3 regions of the Nocardia arthritidis genome follow, and region 3 is predicted to be linked to each of the others. Evidence: riboswitches for the same ligand, from Rfam matches in the RefSeq annotation. Region 3 holds a riboswitch; each other region holds the start of a gene.
What was found. Region 3 has a riboswitch for cobalamin ahead of F5544_RS15895 (FecCD family ABC transporter permease). Riboswitches for the same ligand answer to the same signal wherever they lie in the genome.
Positions count from the first base shown of each region.

Region 1 (6,399 bases), 4.1 Mb from region 3:
GCACCGAGTTGAACATCGAGGAAACCCAGACCCTCGGCATCCGAAATGAAAACGGGAATGACGATCGAAACCGATCGTGCGACCACGGTTACCCCACATCCAAGCTACAAGCGGGAAGGCACTCCCCCACAGACTCAGCAGAATTTAATGCATAGGTCAGCATACGGGAATCCAAACGTTGGTGACGATTCTCACATCATCCACCATTACCGGGCCGCCGAACGCATCGCCGGAGCGCACGGCGGGCAACGGAGAAGATGTGAAAGCTGCTGGCGCTGAAACTATCTCAGCGAACCAGCCAGATGTTACGAACCGAACTGCCGTGCGCGAGCGCATCGCCCAACGAGGCGGCGGCCAGACCGCGCTCGGCCAGACCGTCCAATACCAGGCGCGAGAGCGCACCCCGATCGAAGGTGGGCGCCGGACCGTCGTCCGCGCCGTCCGCGGCATTGGCGAACCCGTCGTGCAGCAGCAGCACATCGCCGTCGCCGATGCCCTCCAGCGCCTGCCCGGCCAGCTTCTGGACATCCTCGTCGACCCAGTCGCCCGCGAACCGGCTCCACACCACCGGGGTCAGGCCCGCGGCGCGAATCGCGGTCCACGTGCTCGCGACCTGCGCGCCGTACGGCGGCCGGAACCAGCGGACCGGTCTGCCACACAAATCCTCCAGCTGCCGCCGGGCATCCCTGGTCCGCCGGTACACCTGGGTGGCGGGCAGGGTGGTCAGCCGGATGTGGTCGTAGCCGTGTAGGCCGATCTCGTGGCCCGCCGCCAGCACATCGTTCAACAGCGCGCGCTGCTCCATGGCACGCCGGACCAGGACGAAGAAGGTCGCCGTCACACCGGCGTCGGCCAGCGCGGCCAGCACCGGCTCGGTGCTGCCGGGCTCGGGCCCGTCATCGTAGGTGAGCACCACGGTGGGGCGATCGGCTCGCACCAATTGAACAGACCCCACCCCGGCCGCAAGTGGTGCGAGTGCGCGGCCAACCACAGATTTCAACACGCGCCCATGCTAGGCGAATAAGCGTGTGATTCATGACCAACTTAAGGAAGGTCCGACCCGATTTGATGACAACTATGTAGTTGGACATATGCTGGATGACGCAGCTGGTTCACCGGGCGCAGGCGAGATGGAGCCCCTACGTCGCGTACCGGTGTCGAAACCCGAACGCTCCCTTGGGCGTACGGGCAAGAGGGAACCCGGTGGGAATCCGGGACTGTCCCCGCAGCGGTGAGCGGGAACGACCGCCGTCATCACGCACTGGGCTCATCGGCCTGGGAAGCGACGGCCAGTAGGACCTTCCGGCGGTCTGCCGGATCGGCCGATTCGGCCGGTGCCCGCGAGTCCGAAGACCTGCCGGTTGTACCGGGTACGCCGTATCCGGTGGCCACCGCCTCGTGGAGAGGGCGCGCGGGTCCGCAGCGTTTCGCCGGATGTGTTCCCGGTTCAGGGCTCCTGTTCGGCAGATCGCTGGTCCCGCTTGCCGATTGGGCGTTGGTTCAGGTCCAACACAATGGAGCACAACGTGACTGTTTCACATACGCCGTTCACCGCAACGGTTCTCGGTCTCCCGCGGGTGGGGCCGCGACGGGAACTCAAGCGCGCCACCGAGTCCTACTGGGCAGGTCGCATCGACGCAGAACAACTGCACGCCGTCGCCCGTGAGCTGCGGCGCGCCCAGTTGTCCGAATTGCGTTCCGCCGGGCTCGATTCGGTGCCGGTCGGCACCTTCTCCTACTACGACCAGATGCTCGACACCGCCGTGCTGCTCGGTGCGCTGCCCGCGCGGGTGGCCTCGATCGCCGATCCACTCGACCGGTATTTCGCCGCCGCGCGCGGCACCGACACCATCGAACCGCTGGAGATGACCAAGTGGTTCGATACCAACTACCACTATCTCGTTCCCGAAATCGATTCGGGCACAACGTTTTCGCTGAATCCGGAGCAGCTGCTCGCACAACTTGCCGAGGCGAGGGAAGTCGGCGTCGCCGCCCGGCCGGTGGTGATCGGTCCGATCACCTTCCTGAAGCTGGCCAAATCCGCCGGGGAACGCACGCTCGATCGGCTGCCGGAATTGGTGCGCCTGTACCGGGAGTTGCTCGTTCAGTTGGCCGCGGCGGGCGCCGAATGGGTGCAGATCGACGAGCCGGTGCTGGTCACCGACCTGACCGAGGACGAAATCGCCCTGGTGCGGCTCACTTACACCGAATTGGCCGCGGTCGAGCAGCGCCCGGCCATCCTGGTGGCCACCTACTTCGGGCGGCCGGGCGCGGCGCTGCCCGCCTTGGCCGAGACCGGAATCGATGGCGTCGCGCTCGACTTCGTCTCCGGCACAACGGTTCCCGAAGTGTCGGTGCTGCGTGACAAACTGCTGGTGGCCGGTGTGATCGACGGGCGCAATGTGTGGCGCACCGATCTGGACCGTGCGCTGGAAACGCTGCGGGACCTCGCGGGATCCACGGGCGCCGTCGCGGTTTCGACCTCGTGCTCGCTGCTGCACGTGCCGTACGGGCTGGCCGCCGAGACCGGACTCGACGAAGGGCTGCGTTCCTGGCTGTCGTTCGGCGCGGAGAAGGTGACCGAGGTCCGGACGCTGGCGACCGGTCTGCACCAGGGCGCCGATGCCATCGAGGATCAATTGGTCGCGACGCGTGCGGCTTTGGCCGCGCGGCGGGCCGACCCGCGCCTGCACGATCCGGCGGTGCGGGCCAGGTTGGCCGCGCTCGGCCCGGACGCCACGCGGCGCGCCCCCGCCGAGCAGCGGCGCGAATTGCAGTCCGAGCGACTGCGATTGCCCGCGCTGCCGACCACGACGATCGGATCGTATCCGCAGACCTCGGCCATCCGGCTGGCTCGGGCCGCGCTGCGCAAGGGCGAGATCGATCAGGCCGAATACCAGCGCCGGATGCGCGCCGAGATCGCCGATGTCGTTGCGCTACAGGAGAAATTGGGCCTCGACGTGCTCGTGCACGGCGAACCGGAACGCAACGACATGGTGCAGTACTTCGCCGAACAGCTCGACGGATTCGCCGCCACCGAGAACGGCTGGGTGCAGTCCTACGGCACCAGGTGCGTTCGGCCGCCGATCCTGTACGGCGATGTGGCGCGGCGCGATCCGATGACCGTCGACTGGATCACCTACGCGCAGTCGCTCACCGACAAGCCGGTCAAGGGCATGCTCACCGGCCCGGTGACCATTCTCGCGTGGTCGTTCGTGCGCGACGATCAGCCGCTCGCCGATTCGGCACGTCAAGTGGCCCTTGCCATTCGGGACGAGACGGTGGATCTGGAGGCGGCGGGCATCCGCATCGTCCAGGTGGACGAGCCCGCCCTGCGGGAGACGCTGCCGCTGCGTGCCGCCGACCAACCCGCCTACCTGGAGTGGTCGGTCGGGGCGTTCCGGTTGGCCACCGCCGGTGTCGCCGACAGCACCCAAATCCACACGCACCTCTGCTATTCGGAATTCGGTGAGGTCATCGACGCGATCGCCGGACTCGACGCCGACGTCACCTCCATCGAGGCGGCCCGGTCGCGGATGGAGATAGTCGAGGATCTCCGGTCCGCCGGATTCGACCTCGGCGTCGGGCCCGGTGTCTACGATATCCACTCGCCGAGGGTGCCCAGCGTCGAGGAGATCACCGCCTCACTGCGGACCGCACTGAAAGTCATTCCCGCCGAACGACTTTGGGTGAATCCCGACTGCGGCCTGAAGACCCGCGGCCCGGCCGAGGTGGAGTTGGCGCTGCGCAATATGGTGGCCGCCGCCCAAGCGGTGCGCTAGCCGATGTGGATCCCGCTTCGCTCGCGCGGAGCGGGATCCACTGGACTCCGGAAAGGTCACTCCGGCCACTGGTACGAGCGCGTCTGCGGAACCACCGGCCCGGGCTGCGGGGCGGGGGCCTGCTGCGGCACGGTGGTGCTGCGCCGCGGTGGCGGTTGCGGTGGGGCGGTGGTGATCGGCGGAATGTCCGCCGGGTTGGGGGCTTCGGTCGGCGGCGCGGGCGGCGGCTGTGAGGTCGTCGGCGCACTCGACGTGGTGGTCGTCGTAACCGGTTGCGGCACAACCTTGGACGTTGTCCCTGGGTTGGATGATCCACCGTCGTCGCGCATCACGAACGCCGCACCCACCGCGACACCGACCCCGGCCAGCAACAGTCCCGACGCCACCACGAATCGCATGCGCCGAGGTTTGCCGCGGGTCACCGGCTCCACCCACCGCGGCTGCTTGAACGGTATCGGCGGCGCGGGCGCCACGGCGCGGATGACGGTCGGGATCACCGCCTGATCCGGCACCGCATTACCCGAAACCAGAACCGGCCGTGGCGGTTCCGCACGCACGGTGACCGCGGCGGGTCGCAGCGCGTTCGCCGCGGCCTCGGCGAACGCGGTGCAGCTGGCGTATCGGTCCTCCGGCGATTTCGCCAGTGCGGTGGCGAGTACGGCGTCCAATTCGGCCGGGAGTTCGGGACGTGACTCGCTCGGCGCGGGCGGTGGAGCGCTCAAATGCGCGGCGATCACGGCCGCCTGTTCCTTGCGCGGGAACGGCTGCCGCCCGGTCAGCAGCTGAAATAGTGTGCAGCCCAGGGAATAAACGTCGGCGCGATGATCGGCGGGCGCGTCGGTGAATCGTTCCGGCGCGACATAGGCGAAGGTCGCGGCGATACCGGACAGCGTGACGGTGTCGTCGAGGGTGCGCGCGATCCCGAAATCGGTGAGCACCGCGCGCTCGCCGCCGCGCCGATCGTGCTCGACGAGCAGATTGGCCGGTTTCACATCCCGGTGCAACACACCCTGCGCATGCGCGTAATCCAGTGCGTGCGCGGCATCTTCGAGTAGCCGCAGGGCTCGCTCCGGCGCGAGCCCGTCCGGATGCGCGCTCAGCAATCCGGCGACATCACCGCCGTCGATATAGCGCATCGCCAACCACAGCGCGGGATCGTCGGCGGCGCTACGGTCGTATACGGGAACGATATTCGGGTGATCGAGTCCGGCGGCGAGGGTCGCTTCGCGGTCGAATGCGGTGCGCGTCTTCGGATCACCGGTGAACGCGTCGGCCAGCACCTTCAGCGCGACCCGGCGCCGCAGCCGCGGATGCGTGGCCAGATATACCGACCCCATCCCGCCGACACCGAGCAGTCGCTCGATGGCGAACCCGGCGAATACCGTTCCCGGCCGCAAACCCATGATCCTCCCCGGCGCGCATCGGGCCGAAACACGCTGCGGCGCTGTGCAAATATAACGAGCGCAAATGTAACGAGGGCAAATGTAACGTCACGAGGCCATCGGAGCGAGGCCGAGGGCCGCGAGCTCCTCGGCGTGGTCGCCACCGGCGAGCATCCGGGTTCGCAACGACTGGTAGCGGCATCCGGCGGCGTCGAACGCGGCAACCGTTGCGAGCATCCGCTGCCGGTCCCCCGTGCGCAGACCCTCGGCCCGTTCCACCAGCGCCTCGGCGACGGGATTCCCGGCCACCAGTTCTCTTGCCTGCGCCGAATATGTTCCGGCAGCCGCGCTTTCGGCGAGCACGGCCGCTTCGGCGCGCAGCGCCACATACCAGTGCAGCCACAGCCAGGTGATCGAGCGCCACACCTCGCCGGGCTCGGCCGCCAGCCGGTCGTGCGCTGCGCTCGATTGTCCGTTGTGCAGCAACAGCATTGCGTCGAACACCGCGCGGTATCCGTACGCGTGCTCGGGTGCGGTGTCGAGCCGGCTCAGCACGGCATCCCATTCGCGGCGCGCCGCGTCGTCGCCGCGCAGGCCGTTGATCATCGCGACACCGGCCACCGCGGCGCCGAGGACCGGCCCGGACGGGTTACCCGCCCGCTGCCACGACTCGAGGAATCGGGCGCCGTTGACGAGCACCTCGCCGACATTGCCCGCCAGCGCGTCGACCACCAGCAGCCAGCATGTCGCACGATGGCCGACCTCGGCGAGCATCGGATGTTCGGCGAGCTGCCGCGCCGAGCGCCGCGCGCCGGGCAGATCGCCGACGCCGAGGGCCGCCTCGGTGGCCTCGCCGAGCGCGTCGATCAACTCGTGGGTGCCGAGCGGTGTGTCCGGCGCGGACGCGAGCCGGTTCACCCGGCGCCGGGCCGTCGCGGCGGCGGCGAACGCGTCGCCCGCCCAGCTCTGTGCGCCTGCCAGGGTGTCGAGCGCGGCGGATTCGGCGAGCGGATCGCCGGTGCGGCGCGCGAGTTCCACTGCGCGCTGGGCGTATTCGATGGTCCGCGCCGCGGCGCTGTCGGGTGCGGCGGCGAACGCGTCGGTGAGCGCGCGCCCGGCTTCGGCCAGCGCCACCGCGGCCTGGGCCGCCAGGTTGTCACCCGCCGATTCGCGCGCGTCGGAAATGAGCGCGGCCGCCTCCGCCTGCGGCAGCGACCTGGCGAATTTGCTGGAGA
Region 1 is NZ_CP046172.1:7,637,473-7,643,871, forward strand. Features, by position in the region: gene F5544_RS34380 (glycosyltransferase family 2 protein) at 1-86, opposite strand, end outside; gene F5544_RS34385 (polysaccharide deacetylase family protein) at 287-1,003, opposite strand; cobalamin riboswitch at 1,138-1,376, shown strand; gene metE (5-methyltetrahydropteroyltriglutamate--homocysteine S-methyltransferase) at 1,515-3,782, shown strand; gene F5544_RS34395 (serine/threonine-protein kinase) at 3,839-5,185, opposite strand; gene F5544_RS34400 (ATP-binding protein) at 5,273-6,399, opposite strand, start outside.
Region 1: it holds a riboswitch for cobalamin, as region 3 does, so the genes downstream of both, metE (5-methyltetrahydropteroyltriglutamate--homocysteine S-methyltransferase) here and F5544_RS15895 (FecCD family ABC transporter permease) in region 3, are expected to answer to the same signal.

Region 2 (6,399 bases), 2.3 Mb from region 3:
GTCGCATCGCACAGGATCGGCGCACCGGCGCGCAGCGCGGCGCGGGCCGCGGCCACCACGCCGGGCGAAAACACAACGTCCCCAGCGAGATCCACCTGTCCGCTGCCGTGGATCATCCGCACCACCACCTGTGCGACATCCGGTGGGAAACCGCTCAGATCGGCCTCGGCGCGGATCATCGCGAACGAGCGCCGATAGATCTCGGCGCCGTCGGTGAGGTAGCTGGTGCGCAGGTCGGACATGCCGTTCACCCTAGAAGGTAGGCGTTGCGGCGGTTCGGGTCGGGTGACGCACCGTGTTCTATGTACGTGGCCGTTCGAGCAGCCGCGACATGACGATCGAGCTGCGGGTGCGGCCGACCCGCGCGTTCTCCCTGATCCGTTCGACGGTGGATTCGATCTCTGCCATATCGGTGGCCATCACGTGCACCAGCGCGTCCGCCTCGCCCGCGATCGTCCACACGCCGACCACCTGCGGGATCGGTTCCAATCCGCGCCGCAGTTCGGCGGGTGAGATGTTGTCGCGGTAGTAGACCTCGACGTATGCCTCGGTGCGCCAGCCGAGCGCGGCGGGGTTGACCTGCGCGGTGAAACCGGTGATCTGGCCGCTGGCCACCATCTTGTCGACCCGGCGCTTCACCGCGGGCGCCGAGAGCCCCACCGCGCTGCCGATCTCCTGGAAGGAGGCGCGCGCCTCGCGCAGCAGATGGGCCAGGATGCGGCGGTCGATGTCGTCCATGCCACAATTCTGCCTTCTCACGCAATGAATCGATGTTTTTTAGGGGATTTGCGCAACGAATCCATATTTCTGACGCAATAGTGCGCGAATTACCTTCGTGTCAGTCGCTAGCTCGCGCCTACACCCGGGAGATCCCCTTGACCTCTGTAGCCACCCGCCCCGAACCCGCCGCCGTACGCCGATCCGTGCCGCGGCGGTTCGTCATGTGCCGTCCGGACCACTTCGACGTCTTCTACTCGATCAACCCGTGGATGGACCCGAATCTGGCGGTCGACCGCGAACTCGCGCTGTCCCAGTGGGAGACGCTGCGCGCGACATTCGAGCAGTACGGCCACCACATCGATGTCGTACCCGGCGAACCCGGGCTGCCCGATATGGTTTTCGCCGCGAACAGCGGCCTGATCGTCGGCGACCGGGTGATGTCGGCCCGATTCACGCACGCCGAGCGCGCGGCGGAGGGGCCCGCGTACCACCGGTGGTTCGCCGAGCGCGGATATTCGGAAGTCGTTGCCGCCGAGGAGATCAACGAGGGCGAGGGCGATTTCGTGCTCATCGGCGACCGCTTCCTGGCGGCCACCGGATTCCGCAGTTCCCTTGCGGCGCACAAGGAGGTGGAGCGGTACTTCGGCATTCCGGTGGTATCGCTGGAGCTGGTCGATCCGCGCTTCTACCACCTCGACACCGTGCTGATGGTGCTCGGCGAGGACGAAATCGCCTACTACCCGGCGGCTTTCAGCGCCGACAGTCAGGACGTGCTCGCCGGGCTGTTCCCCGACGCGGTGCTGGCCACCGACGCCGATGCCGAGGTGCTCGGGCTCAACGGCGTCTCCGACGGGTACAACGTCTTCCTCAGCCGCCGGGCGACCGATCTGGCCGCGGCGCTGAGCGCCAGGGGTTTCAACCCGATCGGGATGGACCTTTCGGAACTGCTGAAGGCGGGCGGCGGCGTCAAGTGCTGCACGCTGGAGGTGCACTGACTTCTCGATCGGCGGGCCGCGCATCGGATTCGTCCGGTGCGCGGCCCGTTGTCAGAGCGGCAGTTTCACCCGCCACGCGCTGACCTCCGGACGGGCCAGCGGATGCGATTTGGCGAGGAATTTGAACAGCAGCAGCGCACCGCCGATCTGCAGCAGCGCGAGCGGGAGTTCCGCGCCGAACGCGATGGCCAGCGATACCCAGACATCGCGGGAATCGGCGGTCGTGATGTCGAACCAGGCGTCGACGAGCAGCAGCATGCCGGTGCCGAAGGCGGGGAGCAGCACGAGTGGTCTGCGCTGCCAGCCGAGGAACGCCGTCGTCGCCATCATGATGACGAGCAGGATGTCGAAGCCCACCCAGGTGAGTGTCCAGTTCCGGGCGGTGTAGTCGTCGGGGAGGGTGAATCCGAGGTAGGTGATCCACGGGATCAGCGCGATCGTGCCGCCCGTCATCAGGGTGAGCCGAATGCGGCGGTGCAGCCGGACGACCGAGGGTCGCGGCAGCACATGCGGTGTTTGCAGCCGCCGGATCAGCTCCCGGCGCTCCTCGGGGGACATCGCCGCGATCTCGTCATCGCCGAGTCCGATCATCATGCGTCACACCCCTTCTCGCGCGGATCCTCCGTCTACCCGATAGCCGGTCTCGGTGGCGACCACATCGGTCACCGTGCCGCGCGGGCGCCCGCACCGGCGTTCACAGCCCGACCAGTGCTGGCGCCCGGCCACTTCCACCTCTTCGGCCGTGAACACGCCTGCGGCCGTGTGCTTTTCACTCAGCGGCAGCACCCGTCCGGATTCGACGGCCGCGGCGGCGTCGGCCCGCACATCGGTCCGCGATTTCGCGCAACCCGGTTGTCCGGCGCAGGCGCTCACCAGCAGCCAGGGCGAATTCGCGTCGAAGATCAGTCCCATCGGGGCGAGCACCCGGACGACCTGCTCGGCGGGCGACTCCTCGAGATCGGCGAGAACCAGGCTGCGCCAAGGGGTTACGAACAGTGGGCGTTCCACGGCGGCGAGGAATTCGGCGACCCGGGCCGGCAGCGAACCGAGCCGGACGCCCGCGCCCAGTGCGACCAAGCCGTTGTCCTGTTCCAGCCAGCCGATCGGAATATCGTGCGCGGCGCCGAATTCCAGCCGCTGCGGCACCGGCGCCAGCCCGAGCCGGTCCACGATCCGGTCCGCGCCGCCGTCGACCTCGTGCAGCCGCCACTGCCCGGAGCTCACGTCCAGGAAGCCGTCCGCGGCCGCGAGCATGACCTCGACCGCGTCGGCCGCCGAGACCCGGATACCGGAATCCCGGCCGGCCAGCAGTACCGCGAATTCGTCCGCACCGGTGGCGTGTACGCCGATATCCCCGCCGAGCCCGCTGATATCTCCGCGCCCGTCGTCCAGGGTGAACAGCACCCGCCCCGGCAAGTCCGCGAGCCGCGGCCGCGCCCGCAGCCCGGCATCGAGCGAGCTCGCCAGCCCGTGCACGTCGGTCCATCCGCCGACCCGGCCCGAGAGCGGCGACGCGACGATATTGCGCACCCGCTCGTGCGTCCGGCTCGGTAGCAGTCCGGCCGCCTCCAGTCGCGTCGTCAACTCGCCCGCGTCCCGCACCCGGCGCAGCTGGATATTGCCGCGCGAGGTCAGCTCGATGGCGCCGTCCGCGAGATCCCGCGCGGCCTCGGCCAGCGCCTGTAGCTGTGCGGGCGCCAACCGGCCACCGGGCAGCCGGATCCGCGCCAGCGGCCCGTCGGCCGCATCGTGCAGCCGCAGCACGCCGGGACACGAATCGGAGGAGGTACGAGTCATAACGAAACCAGCCTAATGTCGCTGTCGGCGAAGCCGTCCACAGCCTGCGCATGGCCGGAGCGAATGCGGAGGTACGCCTAATCGCGCGGTCGGCGTGGCCGTCCGCAGCCCACGCACGGCCGGAGCGAATGCGGCGGTATGCCTGATGGCGCTGTTGGCATAGCCGCCTGAAGCCCGTGCACGGCCGGGGCGGAGGTACGCCTGATCGCGCGGTCAGCATGTTCGCCGTCCGGCCGCGGCGGCGCGATGCCTGGGAAACTCGGTCGCGGACCGGCGAATCCGCTCGCTAATGTCACCGGAATGAGTGAGATCTCTGATGTCGCGGACCGGCTCGCGATCATCGAAACGATTACGAAGATGTTCGTGTACTGCGATCAGAAGCGCTGGGACGACCTGCTCGGCGTATTCACCGAGAAGGTGGATTTCGACGGGGGATTCGGCGGGGCGGCGGCGGTGCGCGATGCCGCCGATATCGTCGGCGACTGGCGGACCGGCCTCGGCGATCTGGACGCGCTGCAGCATCAGTCCGGAAACCATCTGATCGAGTTGCGCGGCGATACCGCGAAGGTGCACGCGGATTCCATTGCGGTGCATGTGAAGAACGACGCGGTGCACGGTAAGACCCGCACCTTCATCGGCAGCTACGACCTCGCCGTCGAGCGGGGTGGCGACGGTTGGCGGGTGAGCAAATTCCACTATCTGCTGAAGGCGATCGAGGGTAACGCGGACCTCACGTAGCACCGGATACCGGTGTCGGGCGCGGCGGCGGGTAGGCTGCCCATGCTCGGCGGCTGACGAGGAAACCGGTGCAATTCCGGTGCGGTCGCGCCACTGTGTACAGCCAGACCCTCTCCGGCGAGCAGCACACCCCCGATGGGCGCGTCACCCGAGGAAGGCCGTCACCGTGATCCTGCTGCTGTCCACGTCCGACACCGATCTGCTCAGCGCGCGCGCCAGCGGCGCGGACTACCGCTGGGGCAATCCGGCCCGGCTGCTGCTCGACGATCTGCCCGCGCTGCTGGACGGCGCCGAGCTGGTCGTGCTGCGCGTCCTGGGTGGTAAGCGCGCCTGGGAAGAGGGCCTGGAAGCGTTGCGGGCCAGCGGAGTTCCGCTGGTCGCCCTGGGCGGCGAGATCGCGCCCGACGCGGAGCTGATGGAATGTTCGACGGTGCCGGGCGGCGTCGCGGCCGACGCGCACAACTATCTGGCCGCGGGCGGTCCGGCGAATCTGCGTGAGCTGCACAACTTCCTGTCCGATACGGTGCTACTCACCGGGCACGGCTTCGAACCGCCGGTGCAGCTGCCGAGCTGGGGCGAATTGCCGCGTACCGCGGCGGAATCCGGTCCGGACGCGCCGACCGTCGCCGTGATCTATTACCGCGCACAGCATCTCGCGGGAAACACCGCCTACGTCGACGCGCTGTGCACGGCGATCGAGGATGCGGGCGCCCGCGCGCTGCCGCTGTTCTGCGCCTCGCTGCGTACCGCGGAACCGGAGCTGCTCGCCGCGCTGCGCCGGGCCGACGCCCTGGTGGTGACGGTGCTGGCCGCGGGCGGTACGAAACCGGCCGCGGCATCGGCGGGCGGCGATGACGAGGCCTGGGATGTCGGCGCGCTCGCCGACCTGGATGTGCCCATCCTGCAAGGACTTTGCCTGACCACCGGTCGGGACCAGTGGGCGGCGAACGACGACGGCCTCTCGCCGCTGGATGTGGCCACCCAGGTGGCGGTGCCGGAATTCGACGGCCGCATCATCACGGTTCCGTTCTCGTTCAAGGAGTTCGACGCCGACGGCCTGTCGACCTACGTGCCGGACGCCGAGCGCGCCGCCCGGGTGGCGGGCATCGCCGTCCGCCATGCCCGGCTGCGCCGGATTCCCAACGCGCGCAAGCGGATCGCGATCATGCTCTCGGCCTATCCGACCAAGCACGCCAGGATCGGCAATGCGGTGGGCCTGGACACCCCGGCCAGCGCCATCCGGTTGCTCACCGAGATGCGGTCGGCCGGTTACGATCTCGGCGCGCCGGGCGAGGTCCCCGGCCTGGACGAGCGGGACGGCGACGCGCTGATCCACGCGCTGATCGCGGCGGGCGGCCAGGATCCGGACTGGCTCACCGCGGAACAGTTGGAGGGCAACCCGATTCGCATCGGCGCCGACACATACGCCGCGTGGTTCGCCACTCTCCCCGAAGAGCTGCGGGCGGCCGTCGTCGAGGCATGGGGTCCGCCGCCGGGTGAGCTGTACGTCGACCGGTCCGCCGATCCGAAGGGTGAAATCGTCATCGCCGCATTGCGTTTCGGCAATGTGGTGCTGATGGTGCAGCCGCCGCGCGGTTTCGGCGAGAATCCGGTGGCCATCTACCACGATCCGGATCTGCCGCCGAGCCATCACTACCTGGCCGCCTACCGCTGGCTGTCCGCGCCGGAGGGTTTCGCCGCCGACGCCATGGTACATCTCGGCAAGCACGGCAATCTGGAATGGCTGCCGGGTAAAACCCTCGGCATGTCCGCCGCCTGCGGCACCGATGCCGCGCTCGGCGAGCTGCCTCTGATCTATCCGTTCCTGGTCAACGATCCCGGCGAGGGCACCCAGGCCAAGCGGCGCGCGCACGCCACCCTGGTGGACCATCTCATTCCGCCGATGGCGCGCGCCGAAAGTTACGGCGACATCTCGCGTTTGGAGCAGTTGCTGGACGAGCACGCGAATATCTCCACCCTCGACCCGGCCAAACTGCCCGCGATCCGCCAGCAGATCTGGACGCTCATGCGGGCCGCGAAGATGGACCACGATCTGGGGCTGGCCGAGCGCCCGGACGAGGAATCCTTCGACGATATGCTGCTGCACGTCGACGGCTGGCTGTGCGAGATCAAGGATGTGCAGATCCGC
Region 2 is NZ_CP046172.1:5,896,853-5,903,251, reverse strand. Features, by position in the region: gene F5544_RS26505 (precorrin-8X methylmutase) at 1-242, opposite strand, end outside; gene F5544_RS26500 (Lrp/AsnC family transcriptional regulator) at 301-738, opposite strand; gene ddaH (dimethylargininase) at 876-1,715, shown strand; gene F5544_RS26490 (hypothetical protein) at 1,767-2,309, opposite strand; gene cobG (precorrin-3B synthase) at 2,313-3,512, opposite strand; gene F5544_RS26480 (nuclear transport factor 2 family protein) at 3,813-4,250, shown strand; cobalamin riboswitch at 4,262-4,383, shown strand; gene cobN (cobaltochelatase subunit CobN) at 4,417-6,399, shown strand, end outside.
Region 2: it holds a riboswitch for cobalamin, as region 3 does, so the genes downstream of both, cobN (cobaltochelatase subunit CobN) here and F5544_RS15895 (FecCD family ABC transporter permease) in region 3, are expected to answer to the same signal.

Region 3 (6,399 bases):
TCGAATCGCTCGCGCTGTCGAACAGGAAGATGTTCGGGCGGCGCTCGGCCTGCGGCGCGGCGCGCAGCGCGGCCAGCCTGCGATCGAGGTCGGCGGTGAGTTCGCTGGCGCGTTCGGCGCGGCCGGTGATCGCGCCGAGGTTGGTCAGGTCGGTGCGCAGCGCGGTCCACGGCTCGACCAGCCCGCGCTGGCGCTCACCGGGGTGCTGACGGCAGCTCTCGGTAAGTACGTAGGCGGCGATTCCCTGCTTGCGCAATGTGTCCGGGGTCAGGTTCTTGGCCTCGTCGTATCCGTAGCTCCAGCCCGCGACCATGACATCCGGCCGCTGGGCAAGCACGGTCTCCAGCGACGGATACCCGGGGGCAACGGATTTCAACGCGTCGACGGCGGGACCGTAGTGCCTGCGCAGGGTTTCCGCATCGCGTTGCAGGCTCGACACCGCCGCCACGGAATCGGTCGCGCCCAGTGCGAGCGTCATCGAGATCAGGTTGCCGTCGTTGACGAACATCCGTTTGGCGACCGGAAAGCGTTGTTCCGCATCGCAATTGCGAACGGTCAGCGTGCCTGCCGCGGTCGATTGCCCGCCGCATGCGGTCAGGATCAGCGCGATGGCGAGCAGTACGGGTATGCGTTTCATGATCTGGCCTCCCGTGCCGTGATGATGAGATGGCTTGCGCCGGTATCCGGTTCGGGCACGCGCAGTGCGCGCACTCCGAAGACGGTGTCGAGCACCTCCGGTCGCAGCGCCGTCTCGGGTGGGGCGAGCGGATGGGCGGCGCCATTGTGCAGCACCAGGATCCGGTCGCAGTACCGGTCGGCCAGCGCCAGCTCGTGCAGCGCCATGACGACGGTGCGGTCGAGGTCGCGGGCCGCGGCGAGCAGTTCCAACCGGTGCGTGATGTCCAGGTGGTTGGTCGGCTCGTCCAGCAGCAGCACCGGCGTTTCCTGAATCAGGGCCCGCGCCAACAACACCCGCTGCCGCTCACCGCCGGAGAGCCGGTGCACCGGCCGGTCGGCGAAGCCGGCGAGATCGACCGCCGCCAGCGCCTCGGCCACCATCGCGCGCTCGCGCCGCGACCCCGCGCCCCACGGCGGCAGATACGGTGTGCGGCCGAGCGCGACGACCTCACCCGCGAGCAGGTCCGTCGGCGGCTGCTCGTCCTGCGCGACGAGTGCGACGGTGCGTGCCCGCTGTCTGCCCGAAAGGTCGTGCAGCACTTGACCGTTCACCAGCACTCGGCCGAGCGCCGGTTTCCGCACGCCCGCCAGGACGTGTAGCAACGTCGATTTGCCGGTGCCGTTGGGGCCGACGATGCCGATCGTCTCACCGGGCCGAATCGTGAACGACACCCCGGACAGCACGGTTCGCCGCCCGGCCGCGCAGGCCAGTCCATCCACCGTGATCTCGGCCGGTTCCGGTGCGGCACTGGAGATCATGCCGCGCCGAACCGGTACTGCCGCCGTCCCAGCAGCACCAGGAACGCGGGCGCACCGATCAACCCGGTCAGCACGCCCACCGGAATCTCGGTCGGCCGCACCAGGATTCGGGCGGCGGCATCGGCGATCACGAGGAACAACGCGCCGCAGAGCGCGCAGACCGGCAGCAGGCTCCGGTGTCGCGGCCCGACCAGCAGCCGGGTGGCGTGCGGCACCACCAACCCCACGAACCCGATGCCACCCGACACCGCGACGAGCACGCCGACCAGCACCGCGAGCAGCCCGAACAGTCCGATCCGCAGCTCACGCACCGGAACCCCCACCGCCGCAGCGGTATCCGCGCCGAGATGCAGCGCGTCGAGCCAGCCACCGGCCAGGCACAGCGTCGCCGCGCTCACCGCGACAACGCCGAGCGGCAGCGCGATCCGCGTCCAGTCCGCGCCCGACAGGCTGCCGAGCAGCCAGAACAGCACCGATTGCGCGGCGGCCGGATCGGCGCTGCGGAAAATCAGATAGCTGCTGAACGCCGCGAAGGCCGAGCCGAGGACGGTGCCGGTGAGCACCAGCCGCAGCGGCGTCAAACCGCCCTGCGCGACGGCGATCAGGAATACCAGCGCCGCCGCCGCGAACGCCCCCACCAGCGCGCCGCCGGACAGCGCCCACACCTCAGCGCTCGCGAACAAGCCGGTGGTGATCACCGCCGCCGCACCGACGCCGGCGCCGGAGGACACCCCGAGCAGATACGGATCGGCCAGCGGATTGCGCACCAGTGTCTGCATGGCCGCACCGGCCAGTGCCAGACCCGCGCCGACGATCGCCGCGAGCACGGTGCGCGGCACCCGCAGCTGCCACACGATGGTGTCCAGTCCGGGATCGGCGGGTGTGCGGCCGGTCAACCGATGCGCGAGCACGTCGACGACGGATCGGACGGGCAGGGTTTCGGCGCCGAATCCGGTGGCGGCCACCATCGCGGCGATCAGCAGCAGCGCCAGCACGGTCAGGGCGATCGATGTCCGGACGCGGATCATCGCGGCTCCACAGGCAAATCGCGGCCTTTCGAGTTCGTTTCGGCGGGGGAGGTCTGACTTTCGCCCGTGGGCGATCACAGTGGCGCGACCGTTCCGGATTCGAACCGGATTCCCGCACCCGCCGATAATGACGCCCGAACTCTACCGGCCGGTTGGATTTCCGCGACACACCGGGGGCTTTTGGCGAGCTCTCCGACCCATCCATACCCTGAAGACATGTTGCCGATGGACGAGCGGCACCCGTCCACCGTCAGCGATTGGGATGACGCGCGTCGCCGGGCCCGCCTGCGGGAAACCCGCATCGGACACGATTGGCACCGGTTGCGCCGCACCCGACTGGCACTACTGCGGGTTGCCGCGCTGATGCTGGCCGTGCTCATCGTGGTCGGCTACTACTGGACCGCCGACGTCAACCCGGAGCGGGAACGCCTGGCCCGCACCCGGCCGTCCATCATCGCCGTCAACACGCCCGCCGATCCGAAGAACTGGGATACGGTCGTCGTCGATATGGTCGGGCTCGGAAATCTCGACGCCACCAGTACGGCCGCGGCCCTGCCCGCACTCGACCAGATCGGGATGGTGTGGGCGATCCGCTACGACAATCAAGGTATCGACACCAAGGTCATCGCCGACCTGATCGTCCGTGCCGCCGAGCAGGCGGCGCTGAAAAACATTGTGCTGATGGGCCACAGCATGGGTGGGGTGATCGCGCTGGAGGTGGCCAAGCACATCCGCAACGAGAGCGATCGCAGGCTGGTCGGCGTCATGCTGGACTGCACGCCGGTGGACCTGAACGCGGTGCGCCCGGAGAGTCGCAGCGCGGGAGAGGATCTGGTGCGCTGGGCGGGTTGGCTGCCCGGCGCGCGGGAGAGCCGGCTGCTGCGGATACTCGCGGAAACCTATGCGCGCCGCGACCGTTTCCTGGGCGTGAGCCCGGAAGGCTTGCCCGACATCGGGTTTCGCGCGCTGCGCGATGTCGAGGTGGAGATACTGCGGGATAAGATCCTGTCCCGCGACGTGGCGAGCAACGGCCTGATCGAGGCCCAGTTCGCCGCCATCGTGGCGGGCGGCGCGGCGGACGACCTGCGCTCGCTCGCCCGCCCGCTGGACGGAAAGCCGCGCCCCGCAATCATTTTCATCCGCCCGCGGGATCCGGACCGGGATATGGTGGTGGACGACGAATACTCACACCGGGTGCTGATCGATATCTCCGGCGGGGTGAACGGCACCCTGCTCGTGGCATTCACCAGGACCGGGGGTCACGCCAACCCGATCTCGCGTCCGGTGGAGTACAACGACATCATCGAGAATCAGATCCTGCCGTTCGTCCAGCGGTATCAGCTGCAAATGCGGAACGCGAGCGGCAACGCGGCCGGACCGCACTGAATTCAGCGCACCCGCTCGCCGAGCAGATGCCGCACACCGGCGATGAACAGCTGCAACCCGAAATCGAAACGTGCGGTGGCATCGGGTGTTTCGTACAGCGGCGAGGCATCCTCGGTGAGGGCGCCCGCGGAGTCCATCTGCATCCGCGACTGCTCGTCGACCGTCTGGCCGAGCACGTAGTACAGCACCGTGAATCCGGCCAGCTCCGCCTCGTGGCGCGGCATTCCGGCGCGAATCGCCGCGCCCACCAAGCGTTCTCGGCCCTTGCTCGTGGTCAGCCTGGAGGCGTAGGTGGCCGAGACCAGTTCGGCGCCGTCGCGGTAGGCGAGCAGGCAGCCGCGCAGCCGATGTGCGAGTTCGCCGATCTGGCCGGACCATTCGGTCGCGGTGACCGGATCCTCCATCGGCGCGAGTATCTTGTCGGCCACCGCGCCGAGCAGCGCCTGTTTATTCGGGAAATGCCAATACAGCGCCCCCGGCTGCACCTGGAGCGATCCGGCGAGCCTGCGCATGGTCAGATCGGCGAGCCCGTACTGGTCGAGGATGGCGATGGCGCCGTCGACGACGTCGGCCCTGTGCAGCTGCACCCGAACTCCTCCGCTCCCTGATCGCCGCGTGCGCGATCGTGTTTTGACTCACTGTGGACGCTACCCTAGCCTGAACGCTGTTCAAGTTTCACGGCAGCGCTGTTGAATGAAACGGCCCAGAAGGGATTCGCGCAGTGACCCAGGCACCCGTCCACACCGACATTCTGGCGGTCGCCCGCGAGCAGGTGCTAGAGCAGGGCGTCGGATTGACCATGGAGCAGACCCTCGAGGTGCTCCGGCTCACCGACGACCGGCTGGCGGATCTGCTGGCGTTGGCGCACGAGGTGCGCATGAAGTGGTGCGGTCCCGAGGTCGAGGTCGAGGGCATCATCAGCCTCAAGACCGGCGGCTGCCCGGAGGACTGCCACTTCTGCTCGCAGTCCGGGTTGTTCCAGTCCCCGGTGCGCGCGGCCTGGCTCGATATCCCGAGTCTGGTGGAGGCGGCCAAGCAGACCGCCAAGACCGGCGCCACCGAATTCTGCATCGTCGCCGCCGTGCGCGGGCCGGACGAGCGGCTGATGGCTCAGGTCGCGGCGGGCGTCGAGGCGATTCGCAACGAGGTCGACATTCAGGTCGCCTGCTCGCTCGGCATGCTCACCCAGGAACAGGTCGACCAACTCGCCGCGATGGGCGTGCACCGCTACAACCACAACCTGGAAACCGCGAAATCGCATTTCCCGAATGTGGTCACCACGCACACCTGGGAGGAGCGCTGGGACACCCTGCGCATGGTGCGCGAGGCCGGTATGGAGGTGTGCTGCGGCGGCATCCTCGGCATGGGCGAGAGCCTGGAGCAGCGGGCCGAATTCGCTTCGCAGCTGGCCGAATTGGCGCCCGACGAGGTGCCGCTGAACTTCCTGAACCCGCGGCCGGGCACCCCCTTCGGCGATTTGGAGGTGCTGCCCGCGGCGGAGGCGTTGAAGGCCGTGGCCGCCTTCCGGCTCGCGCTGCCGCGGACCATTCTGCGCTTCGCGGGCGGGCGCGAGATCACCCTCGGCGACCTCGGCGCGAAGCAGGGCATCCTCGGCGGCATCAACGCCGTCATCGTCGGCAACTACCTGACGACGCTCGGCCGCCCCGCCGAAAAGGATCTGGATCTGCTCGGCGAACTGAAAATGCCGATCAAGGCGCTCAACGAAACGCTGTGAATTCCGGTGCCATGAGTACTGTCATGGGTATGGACGAGCGCTACAACCCGTTCACCGGCAAACGGATCGAGCAAGGGCTCGAGAATCCGGTCCCCACCGCCGCCGCGCTGGGACTGGAACCGCCGCGCTACTGCGAACACTGCGGCAGGCGGATGATCGTGCAGGTACACCCCGAGGGGTGGTGGGCCAAATGCTCCCGGCACGGCGTAATCGATTCGGCCGGACTGGAATTGCGCTAGTGGGGGCGCGCGAGGTACGAGCGGGAGTTTTCATCGTCGGCGCGATCCTGCTGGCCAGTGCGGTCGGCGGGGCGCTGTGGGGCTGGTTGGCGCCCGCCGAACAATTCCTCGTCGTCGAGCCGGGACGCGGCGCGGCGCTGACGGGGGAGAGCGTGCATCAATTCGACGCGGTGGCCGTCTTCCTGCTGATCGGCGCGGTCACCGGGTTCCTGTCCGCCGCGGCGGCGTGGCGCTGGCGCGGCGCGCGTGGGCCGGTCATGCAGCTCGCGCTGCTCGTCGGCTCGTTCGCGGGCGCGGTGGTGATGGGGAAATTCGGCGAGCAGGTGGCGCAGTGGCTGCATCAGCGGCCGCACGATCCGGCCGTCGGCCAGATCGTTTCGCTACCGCCGGAATTGGGCACATGGCCGGCGTATCTGATTCAGCCGCTGGTGGTCTCGCTGGTGGTGTTCTTCCTCGCCGTGCTCAGCCCGACCGAGGATCTGGGCACCGGGAACTACCGCTGGTTCGGCGACCCTGAAAGTCCGGACGCCGCAGGCACTTACGAACCTTATCCGGTGTACACCCCGTACGGCCC
Region 3 is NZ_CP046172.1:3,547,193-3,553,591, forward strand. Features, by position in the region: gene F5544_RS15885 (ABC transporter substrate-binding protein) at 1-637, opposite strand, end outside; gene F5544_RS15890 (ABC transporter ATP-binding protein) at 634-1,437, opposite strand; gene F5544_RS15895 (FecCD family ABC transporter permease) at 1,434-2,465, opposite strand; adenosylcobalamin (AdoCbl) riboswitch at 2,482-2,605, opposite strand; gene F5544_RS15900 (alpha/beta fold hydrolase) at 2,682-3,851, shown strand; gene F5544_RS15905 (TetR/AcrR family transcriptional regulator C-terminal domain-containing protein) at 3,854-4,438, opposite strand; gene bioB (biotin synthase BioB) at 4,573-5,586, shown strand; gene F5544_RS15915 (hypothetical protein) at 5,598-5,825, shown strand; gene F5544_RS15920 (DUF2567 domain-containing protein) at 5,825-6,399, shown strand, end outside.